One region of the Paenibacillus sp. Marseille-Q7038 genome, then DNA from elsewhere that is predicted to be linked to it. Evidence: riboswitches for the same ligand, from Rfam matches in the RefSeq annotation. Region 1 holds a riboswitch; each other region holds the start of a gene.
What was found. Region 1 has a riboswitch for thiamine pyrophosphate ahead of ACWPWY_RS17300 (ABC transporter substrate-binding protein). Riboswitches for the same ligand answer to the same signal wherever they lie in the genome.
Positions count from the first base shown of each region.

Region 2: it holds a riboswitch for thiamine pyrophosphate, as region 1 does, so the genes downstream of both, thiC (phosphomethylpyrimidine synthase ThiC) here and ACWPWY_RS17300 (ABC transporter substrate-binding protein) in region 1, are expected to answer to the same signal.
Region 3: it holds a riboswitch for thiamine pyrophosphate, as region 1 does, so the genes downstream of both, ACWPWY_RS10780 (thiamine phosphate synthase) here and ACWPWY_RS17300 (ABC transporter substrate-binding protein) in region 1, are expected to answer to the same signal.
Region 4: it holds a riboswitch for thiamine pyrophosphate, as region 1 does, so the genes downstream of both, ACWPWY_RS15135 (ECF transporter S component) here and ACWPWY_RS17300 (ABC transporter substrate-binding protein) in region 1, are expected to answer to the same signal.

Region 1 covers NZ_CBCOOM010000002.1:45,577-49,012, reverse strand. The annotation lists gene ACWPWY_RS17305 (thiamine-binding protein) at 1-159, opposite strand, end outside; gene ACWPWY_RS17300 (ABC transporter substrate-binding protein) at 203-1,228, opposite strand; TPP riboswitch at 1,368-1,486, opposite strand; gene serS (serine--tRNA ligase) at 1,869-3,161, shown strand; gene ACWPWY_RS17290 (pyridoxamine 5'-phosphate oxidase family protein) at 3,255-3,436, shown strand, end outside.
Region 2 covers NZ_CBCOOM010000001.1:3,401,385-3,404,820, reverse strand. The annotation lists gene ACWPWY_RS16155 (alpha/beta hydrolase) at 1-453, opposite strand, end outside; gene ACWPWY_RS16150 (IclR family transcriptional regulator) at 866-1,615, shown strand; TPP riboswitch at 1,743-1,853, shown strand; gene thiC (phosphomethylpyrimidine synthase ThiC) at 2,153-3,436, shown strand, end outside.
Region 3 covers NZ_CBCOOM010000001.1:2,279,408-2,282,843, forward strand. The annotation lists gene thiO (glycine oxidase ThiO) at 1-719, opposite strand, end outside; gene ACWPWY_RS10780 (thiamine phosphate synthase) at 746-1,420, opposite strand; TPP riboswitch at 1,628-1,731, opposite strand; gene ACWPWY_RS10785 (ABC-F family ATP-binding cassette domain-containing protein) at 1,809-3,359, opposite strand.
Region 4 covers NZ_CBCOOM010000001.1:3,178,449-3,181,884, reverse strand. The annotation lists gene ACWPWY_RS15145 (PAS domain S-box protein) at 1-639, shown strand, start outside; gene ACWPWY_RS15140 (AraC family transcriptional regulator) at 706-1,599, shown strand; TPP riboswitch at 1,655-1,764, shown strand; gene ACWPWY_RS15135 (ECF transporter S component) at 1,954-2,565, shown strand; gene ACWPWY_RS15130 (ABC transporter ATP-binding protein) at 2,589-3,436, shown strand, end outside.

The DNA of each region.
Region 1 (3,436 bases):
CTCAGGAAGTTCTCCTTCGAGTGTGGTTTCGAGCGGATTAACCTGATATGTAAGTCCGGACTGTTGAATGACCTCAATCGCCTTATCTACATAAGGAATGGAATCTTCTCCATTCGGTGTTTTCGGTATGACCTGAATGCTGAGTAGTGTTTTTGCCATGGTGAATCACCTTCTCTTTCCTTCATAAGTGGTAATAACCAAATTATTCAGTTGGTAAAAATTCATTTGTGTATGCTTTTTCTACTTCCAGCGGCTGATCGAGAAGCCCATGCTCTACCATCCAGTCAGAGTAGTTCTGCCATACTTCTGCCTTTTGCTCGCCCCAGCGAGAAGCATCATCCTGATATTTTGGGCTCAGCCATTTCTGACTGGCCAGCACAAGATCTTCATCGAGATCGGGAACAGCTGCGCTTAGAATACCGGCTGCCTCTTCTGGATGTTCAATCGCATACTCGTAACCTTTGGTGGTTGCACGCATAAATGCTTTTACAAGTTCAGGGTCTTCGTTAATTGTTTTTTCATTGGAGATCAGAACCGGTGTATAGTAATCAAGCTTCTCGGAGTAATCTTTGACATAAAACATATCAATAGCCTCACCGCGCAGCTCAGCTTCAATTCCGGTCCAACCATAGAAGATCCATGCAAAATCAATGTCACGCTTGATCGCTGTAAAGAAATCCGCATCGCCCATGTTCACATTAGACACCTTATCTACATCGCCGCCTTCGAGACTCATAATGGTATCAAGAACGGCAGAATCGATCGGGGAGCCCCAGCCGCCATAAGTTTTACCTTCAAAATCTTTAGGTGACTTGATGTTTCGATCAGCTGGAGCAGCAAAACCTGATGTATTATGCTGAATGACTGCTGCGATGGACACAATAGGTACGCCTTGGGTACGAGCCTGAGTCACACCTTCCTGATAACTTACTCCAAAAGGCACTTCACCAGAAGCGACCATAGTATCTGCACCTGCTTGTCCAGGTTGAATAATCTCGACGTTCAATCCTTCTTCTTGATAAAATCCTTGATCTACCGCAGCATACAGCCCGGTATGATTCGTGTTTGGAGTCCAATCGAGTACCACTTTGATATCACGAAGTGATTCATCCCCTGCTGCTCCATCTGTCCCGTTCTGCTCTCCTGAAGTGCCATTTCCGGCATTTCCACAGGCCGTGACGATGGTGAGTATGGCAAGCAGTATGAAAGTACCTAATTTTCTCTGCAATGTTTCCCTCTCCTTTAGATGTCTTAGATTCCTTTAGAATGCACCTGTAAGCTACTTTTTCATCATAAAAAAAAGCATCCCGGATCGGGATGCTCTTGTACGTAAGGGAACGGGTATATTTCTACATGAAGTAGAAAGCCCTAATATATTTCTCCATTCCTACGCTGGCATTATCCAGATCAGGTTACAGGGTACGTATCTGCACGTTATTCACGGATACTATCTCAGCCGGCTTAACCAGCACCCCTTGAGTACATTATAAAGTTAAGGTGTTACAACCATGTATTATAGTCTTATATAACAGGCATGTCCAGATAATAGAAACAAGCAGAACCGATTCATTGCATAAAAAGGTTGCGAATAGGGGAATGCTACATTATAATAATGCCAACTAAAAATCGGTTAAAATGCCAGTGAAGAGATTCCAACTCGGAGGCATTTTCGTTAAGGGAATATGGATATCCCCTAAGTTAATCGGCACCGCCCGTTACCGCGGAACCAAAGTGATTGAAATGTGCACGGATCCGTATTCATTTCAATAAATTGGGTGGCACCGCGAGCATATAGAGCGCTCCTCGTCCCAAGGGATGAGGGCGCTCTTTGTCTTTTTTTATAAAATAACGACAGGGATGTGAGCGGTATGCTGGATATGAACTGGATACGAGAGCATGCAGATGAGGTAGAGGAAGTTGCAAGGCTGAAGAATATGAGCCTATCGGTAAAAGAACTTATAAAAACAGATGACAGAAGAAGAGAACTCATTACTAAAGTAGAGAAGCTGCGCGGGCAGCGGAATAAAGGATCGCAAAAAGTAGGCCAGTTCATGAAAGAAGGACGAAAGGAAGAAGCCGAGCAGCTGAGGATAGAGATTAGAGAGCTGGGCGTTAGTATTGAACAAATAGACAAGGAATTGTCTGAGACTGAGAAAGAGTATGAAAGACAGATGATGCTCGTTCCGAATATCGTCTCGAAGGACACCCCGATCGGGAAATCGGATGAAGACAATGTACTCGTGCGGAAAGTGGGTGAAGTAAGAGTAAGGGATTTTACCATCAAGGATCATATGCAGCTCGGGGAAATGCACGATCTGTTTGATGTCCCTCGCGGAGTGAAAGTCGGCGGTTCGAGAAGTTATTATTTAAAAGGAGACGGCGTACTATTGCACCGGGCCGTTCAGCAGCTGGCGCTGGATATCGTGATGAAGCACGGATTTATACCGATGGATGTACCGATTATGGTACGTGAAGAGGCGCTGATTAATACCGGTTTCTTTCCTACAGGTCGTGATCAGACCTATGCGCTGGAAGAAGAGGATAAGTTCCTCGTCGGCACTTCGGAAGTTCCGCTGATCTCGTATTATGCCGGGGAAGTTGTTGATGTAACTGAGCCGATTCGCCTTGCTGCTGTATCGACGAGCTTCCGCAGTGAAGTGGGGTCGGCCGGACGGGATGTTAGAGGACTCTACCGTGTCCATCAGTTTGCTAAAGTAGAGATGGTTGTTCTAACAGAAGCAAATGACGATGTGTCGGAGAGAGTTCATCAGGAGATTACAGGTTATGCCGAACAGCTGCTAGAGGCGCTAGAGTTGCCATACCGAGTTATGGCTGTCTGTACGGGAGACATGTCGCAGAAAACGTACAAACAATACGATATGGAGACCTGGATGCCAAGCAGGAAAGCTTATGGAGAGACCCATTCGTCGTCGAACTTGCATGACTTTCAGGCACGTCGTTCGAACATTCGCTACCGAGATCAAGATGGACAATTAAAATATGTGCATACGCTGAACAATACAGCAGTAGCTTCACCAAGAATCTTAATTCCGCTGCTGGAGAATCATCAGTTGGAGGATGGAAGCATCTATATTCCTAAGGCGCTTCGGCCTTATATGGGAGGGAGAGAAACCCTTATCTGTACGGCAGTGCAAGCGTAAAATACGGTTCAACTTTCGAGAGACGGGTACACTATAGTAACAGATCATTTTTACTATAATTACAAACTTCGCTCTTGAAAGGAGACAAATACAATGAATAAAACAGATCTTGAACGTGCAATTATAACGGGCATAGAGAATAATCATTTTGGTTCCTTGGCAACTGTAGAGGGAGGGAAACCGAAATTAAGATACATGGCTGTTTTTAATGATGGTCTGAACATTCATATGGCAACAAACCGCTGCACTCATAAGGTAGAGGAGCTCGAGGATAA
Region 2 (3,436 bases), on a different contig from region 1:
GTTCTGGGAGGCAAATCCGTAGTCAAACATAATAACATTAAAGTTTTGCTGATGAGCGTAATGAGCCAGATCATACATTGGAATCCAAGATTCCTCCCGATTAGCTCCATATCCATGACTCAAAACGATCGTTTTTTTTGCGCTGTCTTCCTCTGCGGGAATATACCAGCCATTCACATTGCGGCTTCCATCGACTGCGGGAATGGTGACTTCTTCATAAGCCATCCCTTTGGCAAGCATCGGATTCGAGTATACGGGTGCCACAGTTGGATTGGAAAGTACCCAGGCGATATAGGCATGCAGAGCAATAAAACAGAATACAAAAAAGAAGATGATGGATAGAATAAGAGCTACAATAATATGTTTAAAACGGATCAACCTTGGTGAGATTGCTGGAGGAATCGTTGATACGTCTCGCTGAAGATGGTTATTGCTCTTGGATGTAGGAAACACTCAGGATCCCCTCCTTCTAGTTAGTATCTTATGCAACCTCTTTCCCTGATGACGAAAGTACTAGTTATTGGATGAGTTCACATGAATTTACGACAAAGTATGACAAATAGTGTATAAGTCACTTCTTGACTCTCTTACTATTGTTTTTAATCCTATGTTCTATAAGTAGCAAAGTCAATCCATTAAGATGATTTGTTACACAGATGTAATATTCGACATTCAAGTATCAAAAGTGAATTGTCAAGTGAAGCAAGCCCTAATCCCATGAAGAGAGAAGAGGACCTTGATAAAGAGTATGAACTTATCTAAATGAGATTGATTCTCAATAATTTTCTTTACTTTAAGGATGAGTTCTCATATAATTTATGTAACCAGGTTTCACGTGATGAAACATGAAAGGAGCATGGATCCCATGGAAGATCAGGATCGCAAATCAACAGTTCGAGCGGTCGAACGGGCACTCGATATTCTGCTCACTTTTACAGGTCAGACGGACCTTGGGCTAACCGAAATATCCAGTAAGATTGGATTACATAAAAGTACGGTGCATCGACTGTTGTCGACTCTGGAGGAGAGAGGGTTTGTTATCCGTAATCCTGCTACCGAGAAATATCGGCTGGGGATTCGGATATGGGAACTCGCTGCGCATATGTCGCAGAGTGATGATCCCGCCGTGCTGTTGCTTCCTGCAATGGAGCAGTTGCGCGATAATCTAGGAGAGACCGTTAGTTTATATTTAAGAGATGGCAGCGAACGTATTCGTGTTCAAGCTGTGCAGAGCAACCAGGCGATTCGCCGAGTCGCTCCTGTAGGAGTCAGACTTCCTTTGTCTGTAGGAGCCTCGAGCAAAGTACTTGTCGCTTTTGCTCCAATGGAAGAGCAGGAACAATTAATCAGGGAGTTTGATCCTCAGATTCCTTTTGACAAAGAAACCTATTTAGCGCAGCTCCAAGAGATTAAAGCTTTGGGTTTTGCTACAAGTTATGAAGAAAGAGAGCCGGGAGCAGCTGCCGTTTCTGCCCCGATCTTTGACCGTAAAGGGAATGTGGCAGCGGCTTTATCCGTCTCGGGACCTGTCAGCAGATTATCTCAGGAAACACTGCATGAATATGGACCTGTGCTTGTTAAAGCAGCAGCTCAGATGGGGCTTATGTTGAGATAATAGCAGGGCTCAAGAGTGCTCATGCTGGAATTTGTAAATAATAGGTTGTATTTCTTATTTTTATGAGATAACCTAATAGAGACCGTTCTTTAAAAGAGCGGCAGTGATCTATCATTACAACGTAATATCAACTTACTAGGGGAGCCCGAAAGGCCGGGCTGAGATGGTGTCGCAAGATACCGGACTCTTTGCACCTGATCTGGATCATACCAGCGTAGGGAAGTAATTGGCGATAACATTAGGAGCTTATTCGATTCCATCCAAATATAGGTAGCTTATTTGATTTCAGGTGCCGTGTGATAACACTGCCCCGAAGTTCGCCTGTGTAAATATGGAGAGAGTAGGAACAAACTATTGTATAGAAGCCGATTCCCCTAGGGAATCGGCTTTTTTTATTGTCGTACACTTCTTTTGCAGCAAAGGTTCATGTGATTCTTTGACAGGGGCGGTAAGCCACTTTGAAGGAGGATGAAAACGATGAAATTGCAGCAACAAGCCAGTACCGAGCGTAGTAAAGCTGAGGATGTTACAGAAGGAATGGGGAGTGAATCGATGTACATTCCTTTTCCTGCAAGCCGTAAAGTGTACAAGAAAGGATCTCGGCCTGATCTTGCTGTTCCGGAACGCGAGATAGAGCTGAGTCCCACACATACCCCGCAAGGGGTAGAGATCAATGAACCTTTTCGTGTCTATGATACGAGTGGACCGATGGGGGATGCCGATTATGAAGCTGATATTACGAAAGGACTTCCTGCATTTCGGCATGAGTGGATTAGGGAGCGCGGGGATGTTGAGTATTATGAAGGACGGACCGTGAAACCGGAGGACAATGGACTACGGTCGGAACGAAGTGTTCTGCAAGAAGCTGAAGTTTTTCCAGGAGAATCTAGAAGGCCGCTTCGAGCAAAATTGGGGCAGAATGTGACGCAGCTGCATTATGCCCGCCAGGGAATCGTTACTCCGGAGATGGAGTTTGCTGCCATTCGTGAAGGGCTGGAACCTGAATTTGTGCGCGAAGAAATTGCCAGTGGACGAGCGATTCTACCGTCCAATATTAATCATCCGGAAACTGAGCCGATGATGATCGGAAGAAATTTTCTCGTGAAAATCAATGCAAACATTGGTAACTCCGCTGTTTCTTCCTCTATTCAGGAAGAGGTAGAGAAAATGACGTGGGCGGTACGCTGGGGCGCCGACACTGTGATGGATTTATCAACCGGCCGTAACATTCATACCACGCGGGAGTGGATTATCCGTAACTCCCCTGTTCCTATTGGAACCGTGCCTTTATATCAGGCGCTCGAAAAGGTGAATGGAGAAGCAGATCAGCTAAGCTGGGAAGTGTACCGGGATACCCTGATTGAGCAGGCAGAACAAGGTGTGGACTATTTTACGATCCATGCTGGGGTCCTGCTTAGATACATTCCGATGACTGCCACACGAATGACAGGAATTGTATCCCGAGGCGGTTCGATTATGGCAGCTTGGTGCTTAGCCCATCACAAGGAGAATTTTTTATACACTCATTTCGAAGACATATGCGAGATTATGAAGACCTATGATGTTGCCTTCTCGCTGGGTGATGGACTTCGTCCGGGAAGTATATATGATGCAAATGATGAGGCACAGATGGCAGAACTTGCTACACTGGGGGAACTCACGCAAATCGCGTGGAAGCATGATATCCAGGTGATGATCGAGGGACCGGGTCATGTACCTATGCACAAAATTAAAGAAAATGTAGATCTTCAAATGGAAATTTGTAAGGAGGCGCCTTTTTACACTCTTGGACCCCTGACGACCGATATTGCACCGGGTTAT
Region 3 (3,436 bases), on a different contig from region 1:
GCTATCATTTCGCCTTTTACAGGATAGATATTCAGTTCAATGTTGATAGTCCCTAGAATTCTATTGCTGCCAAGTCCTGCCGCAACCACCACTTTATCTGCTGTATAAATACCTTGATTCGTCTCTACTCCGGTAACACGGTCATTTTCGAGTAGTAGTCTTGAAACGGAGCAGTCATCGATAAAAGTAGCTCCTTTCTTTTGTGCACCTTTGATATAAGCTTTGGTTAACTCGGCAGGTAGCAGTTGATGTTCTTGGGAATAAAATAAAGCACCTTCTGCTTTCCCCGTGATTTTTGGAATTTCATTTTGTAGTTTGATCTTGTCCCACCAGTGTCCCTGCTTTGTCTGATCTATGGTTTTTGAGAATTTTTCTTCTTGGTACCTATCTTCCATAAAAGGTACGACAAAGCCATTATCGTTGATGGCTACGTTGACTTCACTGTGTAGCTTTAGATCATCAATTAATGGTCCCATAAGCTGCTGGCTGCGCTGCGCCCATCTCCTAATTTCCTCTGATGAAAAATGTTCAAGCCCTGCTGCAAGCATCCCCGCTGCATGACCAGAAGCTCCATTCGCCTGATGAGCACCTTCAAGCTGTATTACGTCCATTCCGTCACATGACAAGTAATAAGCTATAGCGGATCCGATGACACCGCCTCCAATAACAAGCACTTCCGCATTCCGTTTGTTTTCCTGATCTAATCTGTTTAAAGTCAATTATCTTCCCCTCCATCCCTTGCCCGCTATTTGATATCCCCATACTTATCTAATTCTTTTCTATACCTATAGACAGCTTCCAGCGGATCTTCCGACTGTAATACTCCTGAAATTACGGCAATCCCACTTGCCCCCGCCCACATCAGTTCTTCAACCCGCGAAGGTGTAATTCCACCAATGGCGATCACAGGCAGGTTAATCACTTCACAAATCTCCTGAAGGGAAGCAAGTGTTCTGGGGGGCAGCCCTGGTTTACTATGAGAAGGGTACATATGTCCGTAAAAAACATAATCTGCTCCCTTTTTTTCAGCAATCTTCGCTTCTTCCAGTGAATGGACAGAGACACCAAGTCTTATAGCTCGTTTCGTTGATGCCTTAGGCTTCACTTCTTTTCTCACTTCTTTTCTGTGCAATGAAGTTTTCAAAGCGTGGCTTATTTCTTGCACTCCCACATGGAGAGCTCCTGTTTTGTAGGCAAGCGCAAGCTCTTGGTGACGGTTTAGGGTCAACTTATTCATAGGAATCTTTAGCTCTACCACATGTTGTACGATCTTCTCCATTTCTTCGTAACTACTTTCCTTCTTCCGAAGATGAAATGAAGTGATATACGGCCAAATCTCCACAAAATGGTTTAGTTCTACTAAATCATGACTCATCTGCTGAGAAGAAATCACATGAAATTCAATAGATTTTGTTGACAATTCTCTTTCTCCTCCATCCTGATGTGCCGAGAGTATGATTTAAAATGAACGCAAAAAAACCACTCCTCGTAAGGAGTGGTTTGGTTAGGCGGAATTGAAAATGAGCATTCGCTAAAGTGATATAAAGCAACAAGGAAGGATTTTCTCTCCCTCTTAGCATCAACTTAGCCATATACTGTATTCAATACGTCAAAACTCATACTAGCACAAGCTGCTAGCCCACTTCCCTACGCTGGTTCTAACCAGATCAGGTTCAAAGGGTCTGGAAATATATCCATCTCAGCCGACAAGCGGCCCCCCTAGTGATTCGTCGATATAAAGTTACGTTCAGATGCTCATTCTATCACAAATGAGAAAATTTGTAAAAGAGAGACTCATTAGCATATGACTACGCTTCTTGAGACCATTCCTCCACATTCCAAGTCTTAGTTACCCAATCTTCGTAGAAATCAGGTTCGTGAGATACAAGAATCACAGTACCTTTAAATTCTTTTAGCGCGCGTTTCAACTCTTCTTTAGCCACAACGTCTAAGTGATTCGTAGGCTCATCAAATAGAATCCAGTTCGTTTCGCGCATCATTAATTTACATAGCCGTACTTTAGCCTGTTCTCCACCGCTCAGCATATTTAGAGGTCTTGTGATGTGTTCATTTTTAAGACCGCAGCGAGCAAGATGTGCCCGTACTTCATGCTGATTCAGATGAGAGAACTCATTCCATACATCATCGATTGGTGTGATTTTCTCAGGACGAACTTCCTGTTCGAAATAAGAAGGGAACAAAAAGTCACCAAGGTACGTTTTACCGCTATATGCCGGAATTTTACCAAGAATTGTCTTAAGCAACGTTGATTTACCTACACCATTACAGCCGACAATAGCAATTTTTTCCCCACGCTCAATCGTCATCGTCATCTTCGGAAGGAGTGGGCGGTCATAACCAATTTCAAAATCGATTCCTTCAAATACCGTTTTACCACTGGCTCTAGCTTCTTTAAATCCGAATATAGGCTTCGCAGCTTCTTCTGGGCGATCAATTCGTTCTAGACGATCTAGTTGTTTCTCACGGCTCTTCGCTCGGCCTGACGTTGAATATCTCGCTTTATTACGCTGAATAAAGTCTTCCTGCTTCTTGATAAACTCCTGTTGTTTCTCATAAGCATCAATATGCTGATTCTTATTCACATCGGCCATATCAAGGAATTTTTCGTAATTCGCCGTATAACGTGTGAGCTTCGCGAATTCCAAATGGTAGATTACATTAACCACCTTGTTCATAAATTCCGTATCATGAGAAATAAGCATAAACGCATACGGATAATCGTTCAAGTAACGAGTAAGCCATTCAATATGCTCTACATCCAAATAGTTAGTAGGCTCATCCAAGAGCAGAACATTAGGTTTCTCAAGCAACAATTTTGCAAGCAGTACCTTTGTACGTTGTCCTCCACTAAGTGCAGATACATCCCGATCAAGTCCAATAGCAGACAAACCAAGTCCGTTCGCCATTTCTTCCACTTTCACATCAATGAGGTAGAAATCTCCGATTTCCAGCTGCTCCTGAATTTCTCCCATTTCCTCAAGCAATTGCTCAAGTTCTTCTGGCGTAGCATCACTCATTCGTTCTGTGATTTCTAACATTTCTTTTTCCAATTCAAGCAAAGGTAAAAATGCATCCTTCAAGACATCTCGAATTGTTTTTCCCGGAGTCAGTTTCGTATGCTGGTCTAAGTAACCGTAACGAACTTTTGGTGTCCACTCCACTTTACCGCTGTCTTTCAGCAGTTTACCCGTTAAAATATTCATGAGTGTCGATTTTCCGACCCCATTCGCTCCTACAATCCCAACACGCTCTCCTGCAAGCAGGCGGAAGGATACATTTTTAAATAAAGTGCGATCTCCAAAATTGTGACTTACATTTTCAACAGTCAATAAACTCATATCGTGCGATTGGCTCCTATCTGTATGGCAGTATGCCTATATTATCTTGTTCATATTTCACTCTAATATGATATATT
Region 4 (3,436 bases), on a different contig from region 1:
GGCATTCCGGAAAGTAAAGCAGAAAGGCTTTTCGAACCTTTTTACCAAGTGGATCATTACATGACAAGACAAATCGAAGGAACGGGACTCGGTCTTGCGATCAGTAAGAAGATGGTAGAACTGATGGGCGGAGAGATCAGATATGAGCCTAGAAGGTACCAATCGGGTTCACGTTTTGTGTTTACTGCTTACTTTTCTCTGCAGACCAACCTCGAATTGATCGAGGACAGACATAATCAAAGATACGATGATGAAATAGATAGTGGACTGCGTATTCTTGTCGTAGAAGATAATGAGGTTAATCAGATCGTCCTTGTTAAAATGATGAATAAATTAGGTTACAAGGCTATTGTTGTTCCTAACGGAAAAGAAGCATTGAAAGCTTGTTTGGAAGATTCCTATGATATCGTGTTTATGGATATTCAAATGCCGATCATGGATGGAGTGGAATCTACACGCCTGATTCGTGAACAGCTAGCAGAGGATAGTCCTTATATTGTGGCTGTAACGGCACATGCAATAAAAGGAGATCGGGAGAAGTACATGTCTTTGGGCATGGATGAATATATAAGCAAGCCATTAAGTATGAATTCAATATCTGAGGTTATCGAGAAGTTCAGAACCCTACGACTGACGTAAGGTCCCCTGGTGGTATTTCATCTTCTGAATCTATAATTCTGATTCGAAATACAGGGGGGCTTTAACATGTCAGGCAGTTTCTTCTGCATGCATCCGTCAGAAGGCTCGTGGAACCCGTACTTCTATGCCTACTACTATAAGCAATGGAAAGACTATGAGATGGCCTACCACGAACATCGCTGGACTGAGATTATGTATGTGATTCAAGGAGGATGTACCATTGATGTGAAGTGCAAGGATGGACATCGTGAATTGATCATGCTGCGTAAAGGCGAGTTTATTATTTTGGACGCAGATGTCTCGCATAGACTCATCGTAGAGCCGGAAGTTGCCTGCCGGATGCTAAATGTGGAGTTTGGTTTTGAAGAAGGAGACACTTCATTTGATTCGTCAGTGAAATCGTTATTGGCAGAAGAAAAGGCCTTATCCGATTTTGTGAAATCTCCTTTTGAGTACATGGTCCTCTCCGATCCGGAAGAGGTATATTATGTGCTCAAAAGTCTGGTGTTGGAGCTGGACCGGCAACCGGTAGGACAGAAAAATACGATGACGGATCTGTTGTTTTTACAACTGTTTGTACGTATTGCAAGGCTCCGCGAAGAAGTGGTAATGACAAGAGAACCGAGTGCAGAAGGTTATGTCAAACGATGTATTCTCTACATGCATCAGAATTATGATCGCAATATTCAAATTAAGGATTTAGCGGCGGAAGTCCGTCTTCATCCGGGATATCTACAGCGAATATTTAAGATAAGCACATCCCAGACGCTGACAGAATATCTGACTGGGATTCGGATGGAAAAAGCCAAAATGCTGCTTCAGCAGACAGACATACCTATATACGAACTATGTGACTATGTAGGGGTCAGCAGCAGTCAGTATTTTCATACTCTGTTTAAAAAACATACCGGACTCACTCCTAGTACCTACAGAGAACAGACGGAGCGCAGATCTTGGTGACTTTGTAGAAGTAATTGCCAATTAAGCATATTTCATGTACATTGTAACTAACTTAAAAAGCACGAACGGGAGCTTGATGAAGTCAGGCTGAGAGAGCGGCCTTATGCCGCTGACCGTAGATCTGATCTGGGTAATGCCAGCGTAGAGAACGAATATCGCGAATCGTATGTAGGAACAAATGTGATGCATGAATGCAGAAGCAGCCAGCTGAACGAAATGATGTGAGGTAACTCTCCAAGCCATTGCTGCCGACCAAGTGTACCCTTTGTTTTTTAGATGCGAATACAGATGCGTCCTTACCTGGCCTGCCCGAATTGGGGAGGCTTTTTTTGATATTCTAAGGAGGAATTGTACATGTTGCAGACAAAAGGCCGTAGTTCAGAGTCAGGGCGCAAAGGACTTACATTAACCGATATTCTAGTTACGATTGTGCTTGCTGTTGTATTTGGGATCATTTATAAAATATGGGGACCTACTTATGATCTAGTCAAACCGTTTGGACTCCATGCGGAACAAATGATTTACGGCATGTGGTTTATGGCAGGGACCTTTGCTTTTCTCGTCATTCGTAAACCAGGTGTTGCCCTTCTAGCAGAGATTGCGGCATCGACCGTAAGTGCATTTTTAGGAAGTGAGTGGGGGATCTCTACGCTGATCTATGGCGCGGTACAAGGACTCGGAGCTGAACTTATTTTTGCGCTGTTTTTCTATCGAAAAGTAAATGTATGGATTACGTCACTTGCTGCTATCGGATCAGCGGCCGGCTCCCTAATCCTTGATTTTGGATATGGTTATATCGATTCATTGCAAACGTGGAGTTATGCGTTGCTTATTGGGCTAAGATTAGCCGGAAGTATTTTGTTAGCTGGTATTGTTGCTTATTCACTGTATAAAGCTTTGGAAATAACGGGGGTAACGAAATCTTTAAGAAAAACGACGAAAGAAGATATGGAGGCACTGCACTAATGTGTCCTTCTATAACAGGTCCGATGGAGGACAAAGCTTTGCAGACACAGGAGAAAGCATACGTTACTCAGCAGTCAGTAGCAGTAGCTATTGACGATCTGCGTCTGAAGTTTCCCGGAGAATCTCAGATTTGGTTCAACAAATTATCTTTAACTATAAATCAAGGGGAGAAAGTGTTACTGCTTGGTGCTAGTGGCAGCGGAAAGTCAACACTACTTCAAGTGCTGAGCGGACTTATTCCTCATTCCGTTGATGTGCCGATGAAGGCAGATCATGTACATATTCCTGCCCATCCAGGTATTGTTTTTCAAGATCCAGATACTCAGTTTTGTATGCCCTATGTAGATGAGGAATTGGCTTTTGTGTTAGAGAATCGTCAGGTTCCCCGAGAAGAGATGCAAGCGAAGATTAGAGAACTTCTAAGTCTTGTTGGACTTGACTTACCTGACTTACATACACCGGTGCAAGCTCTCTCCCAAGGTATGAAACAGCGTCTGGCCATTGCTTCGGTACTTGGAGTAGAACCTAGTGTCCTTTTTCTAGATGAACCAACAGCGCTGCTAGATAAAGAAGGGACGCTTGAAGTATGGGCTACGATTCGAGACATTGCTGGGGAACGTACCGTGATTATAGTCGAACATAAGATTGATTATATCCTTGATTTTGTAGATCGCATTATTGTCTTATCTTCCGAAGGAGAGATCATGGCAGATGGCAGGGCGGAAGAGATCTTCAGTCAGCATCAGCAGACGATAACGGATTATGGCATCTGGTATCCGGGGACTTGGAAGAATTGGCCTAGACCTCTTAGGCAGGAGAATGCCGCAGCTATTGAGAAGGGAGCAGAGCCACTTCTTTTGCTTCGTGAATG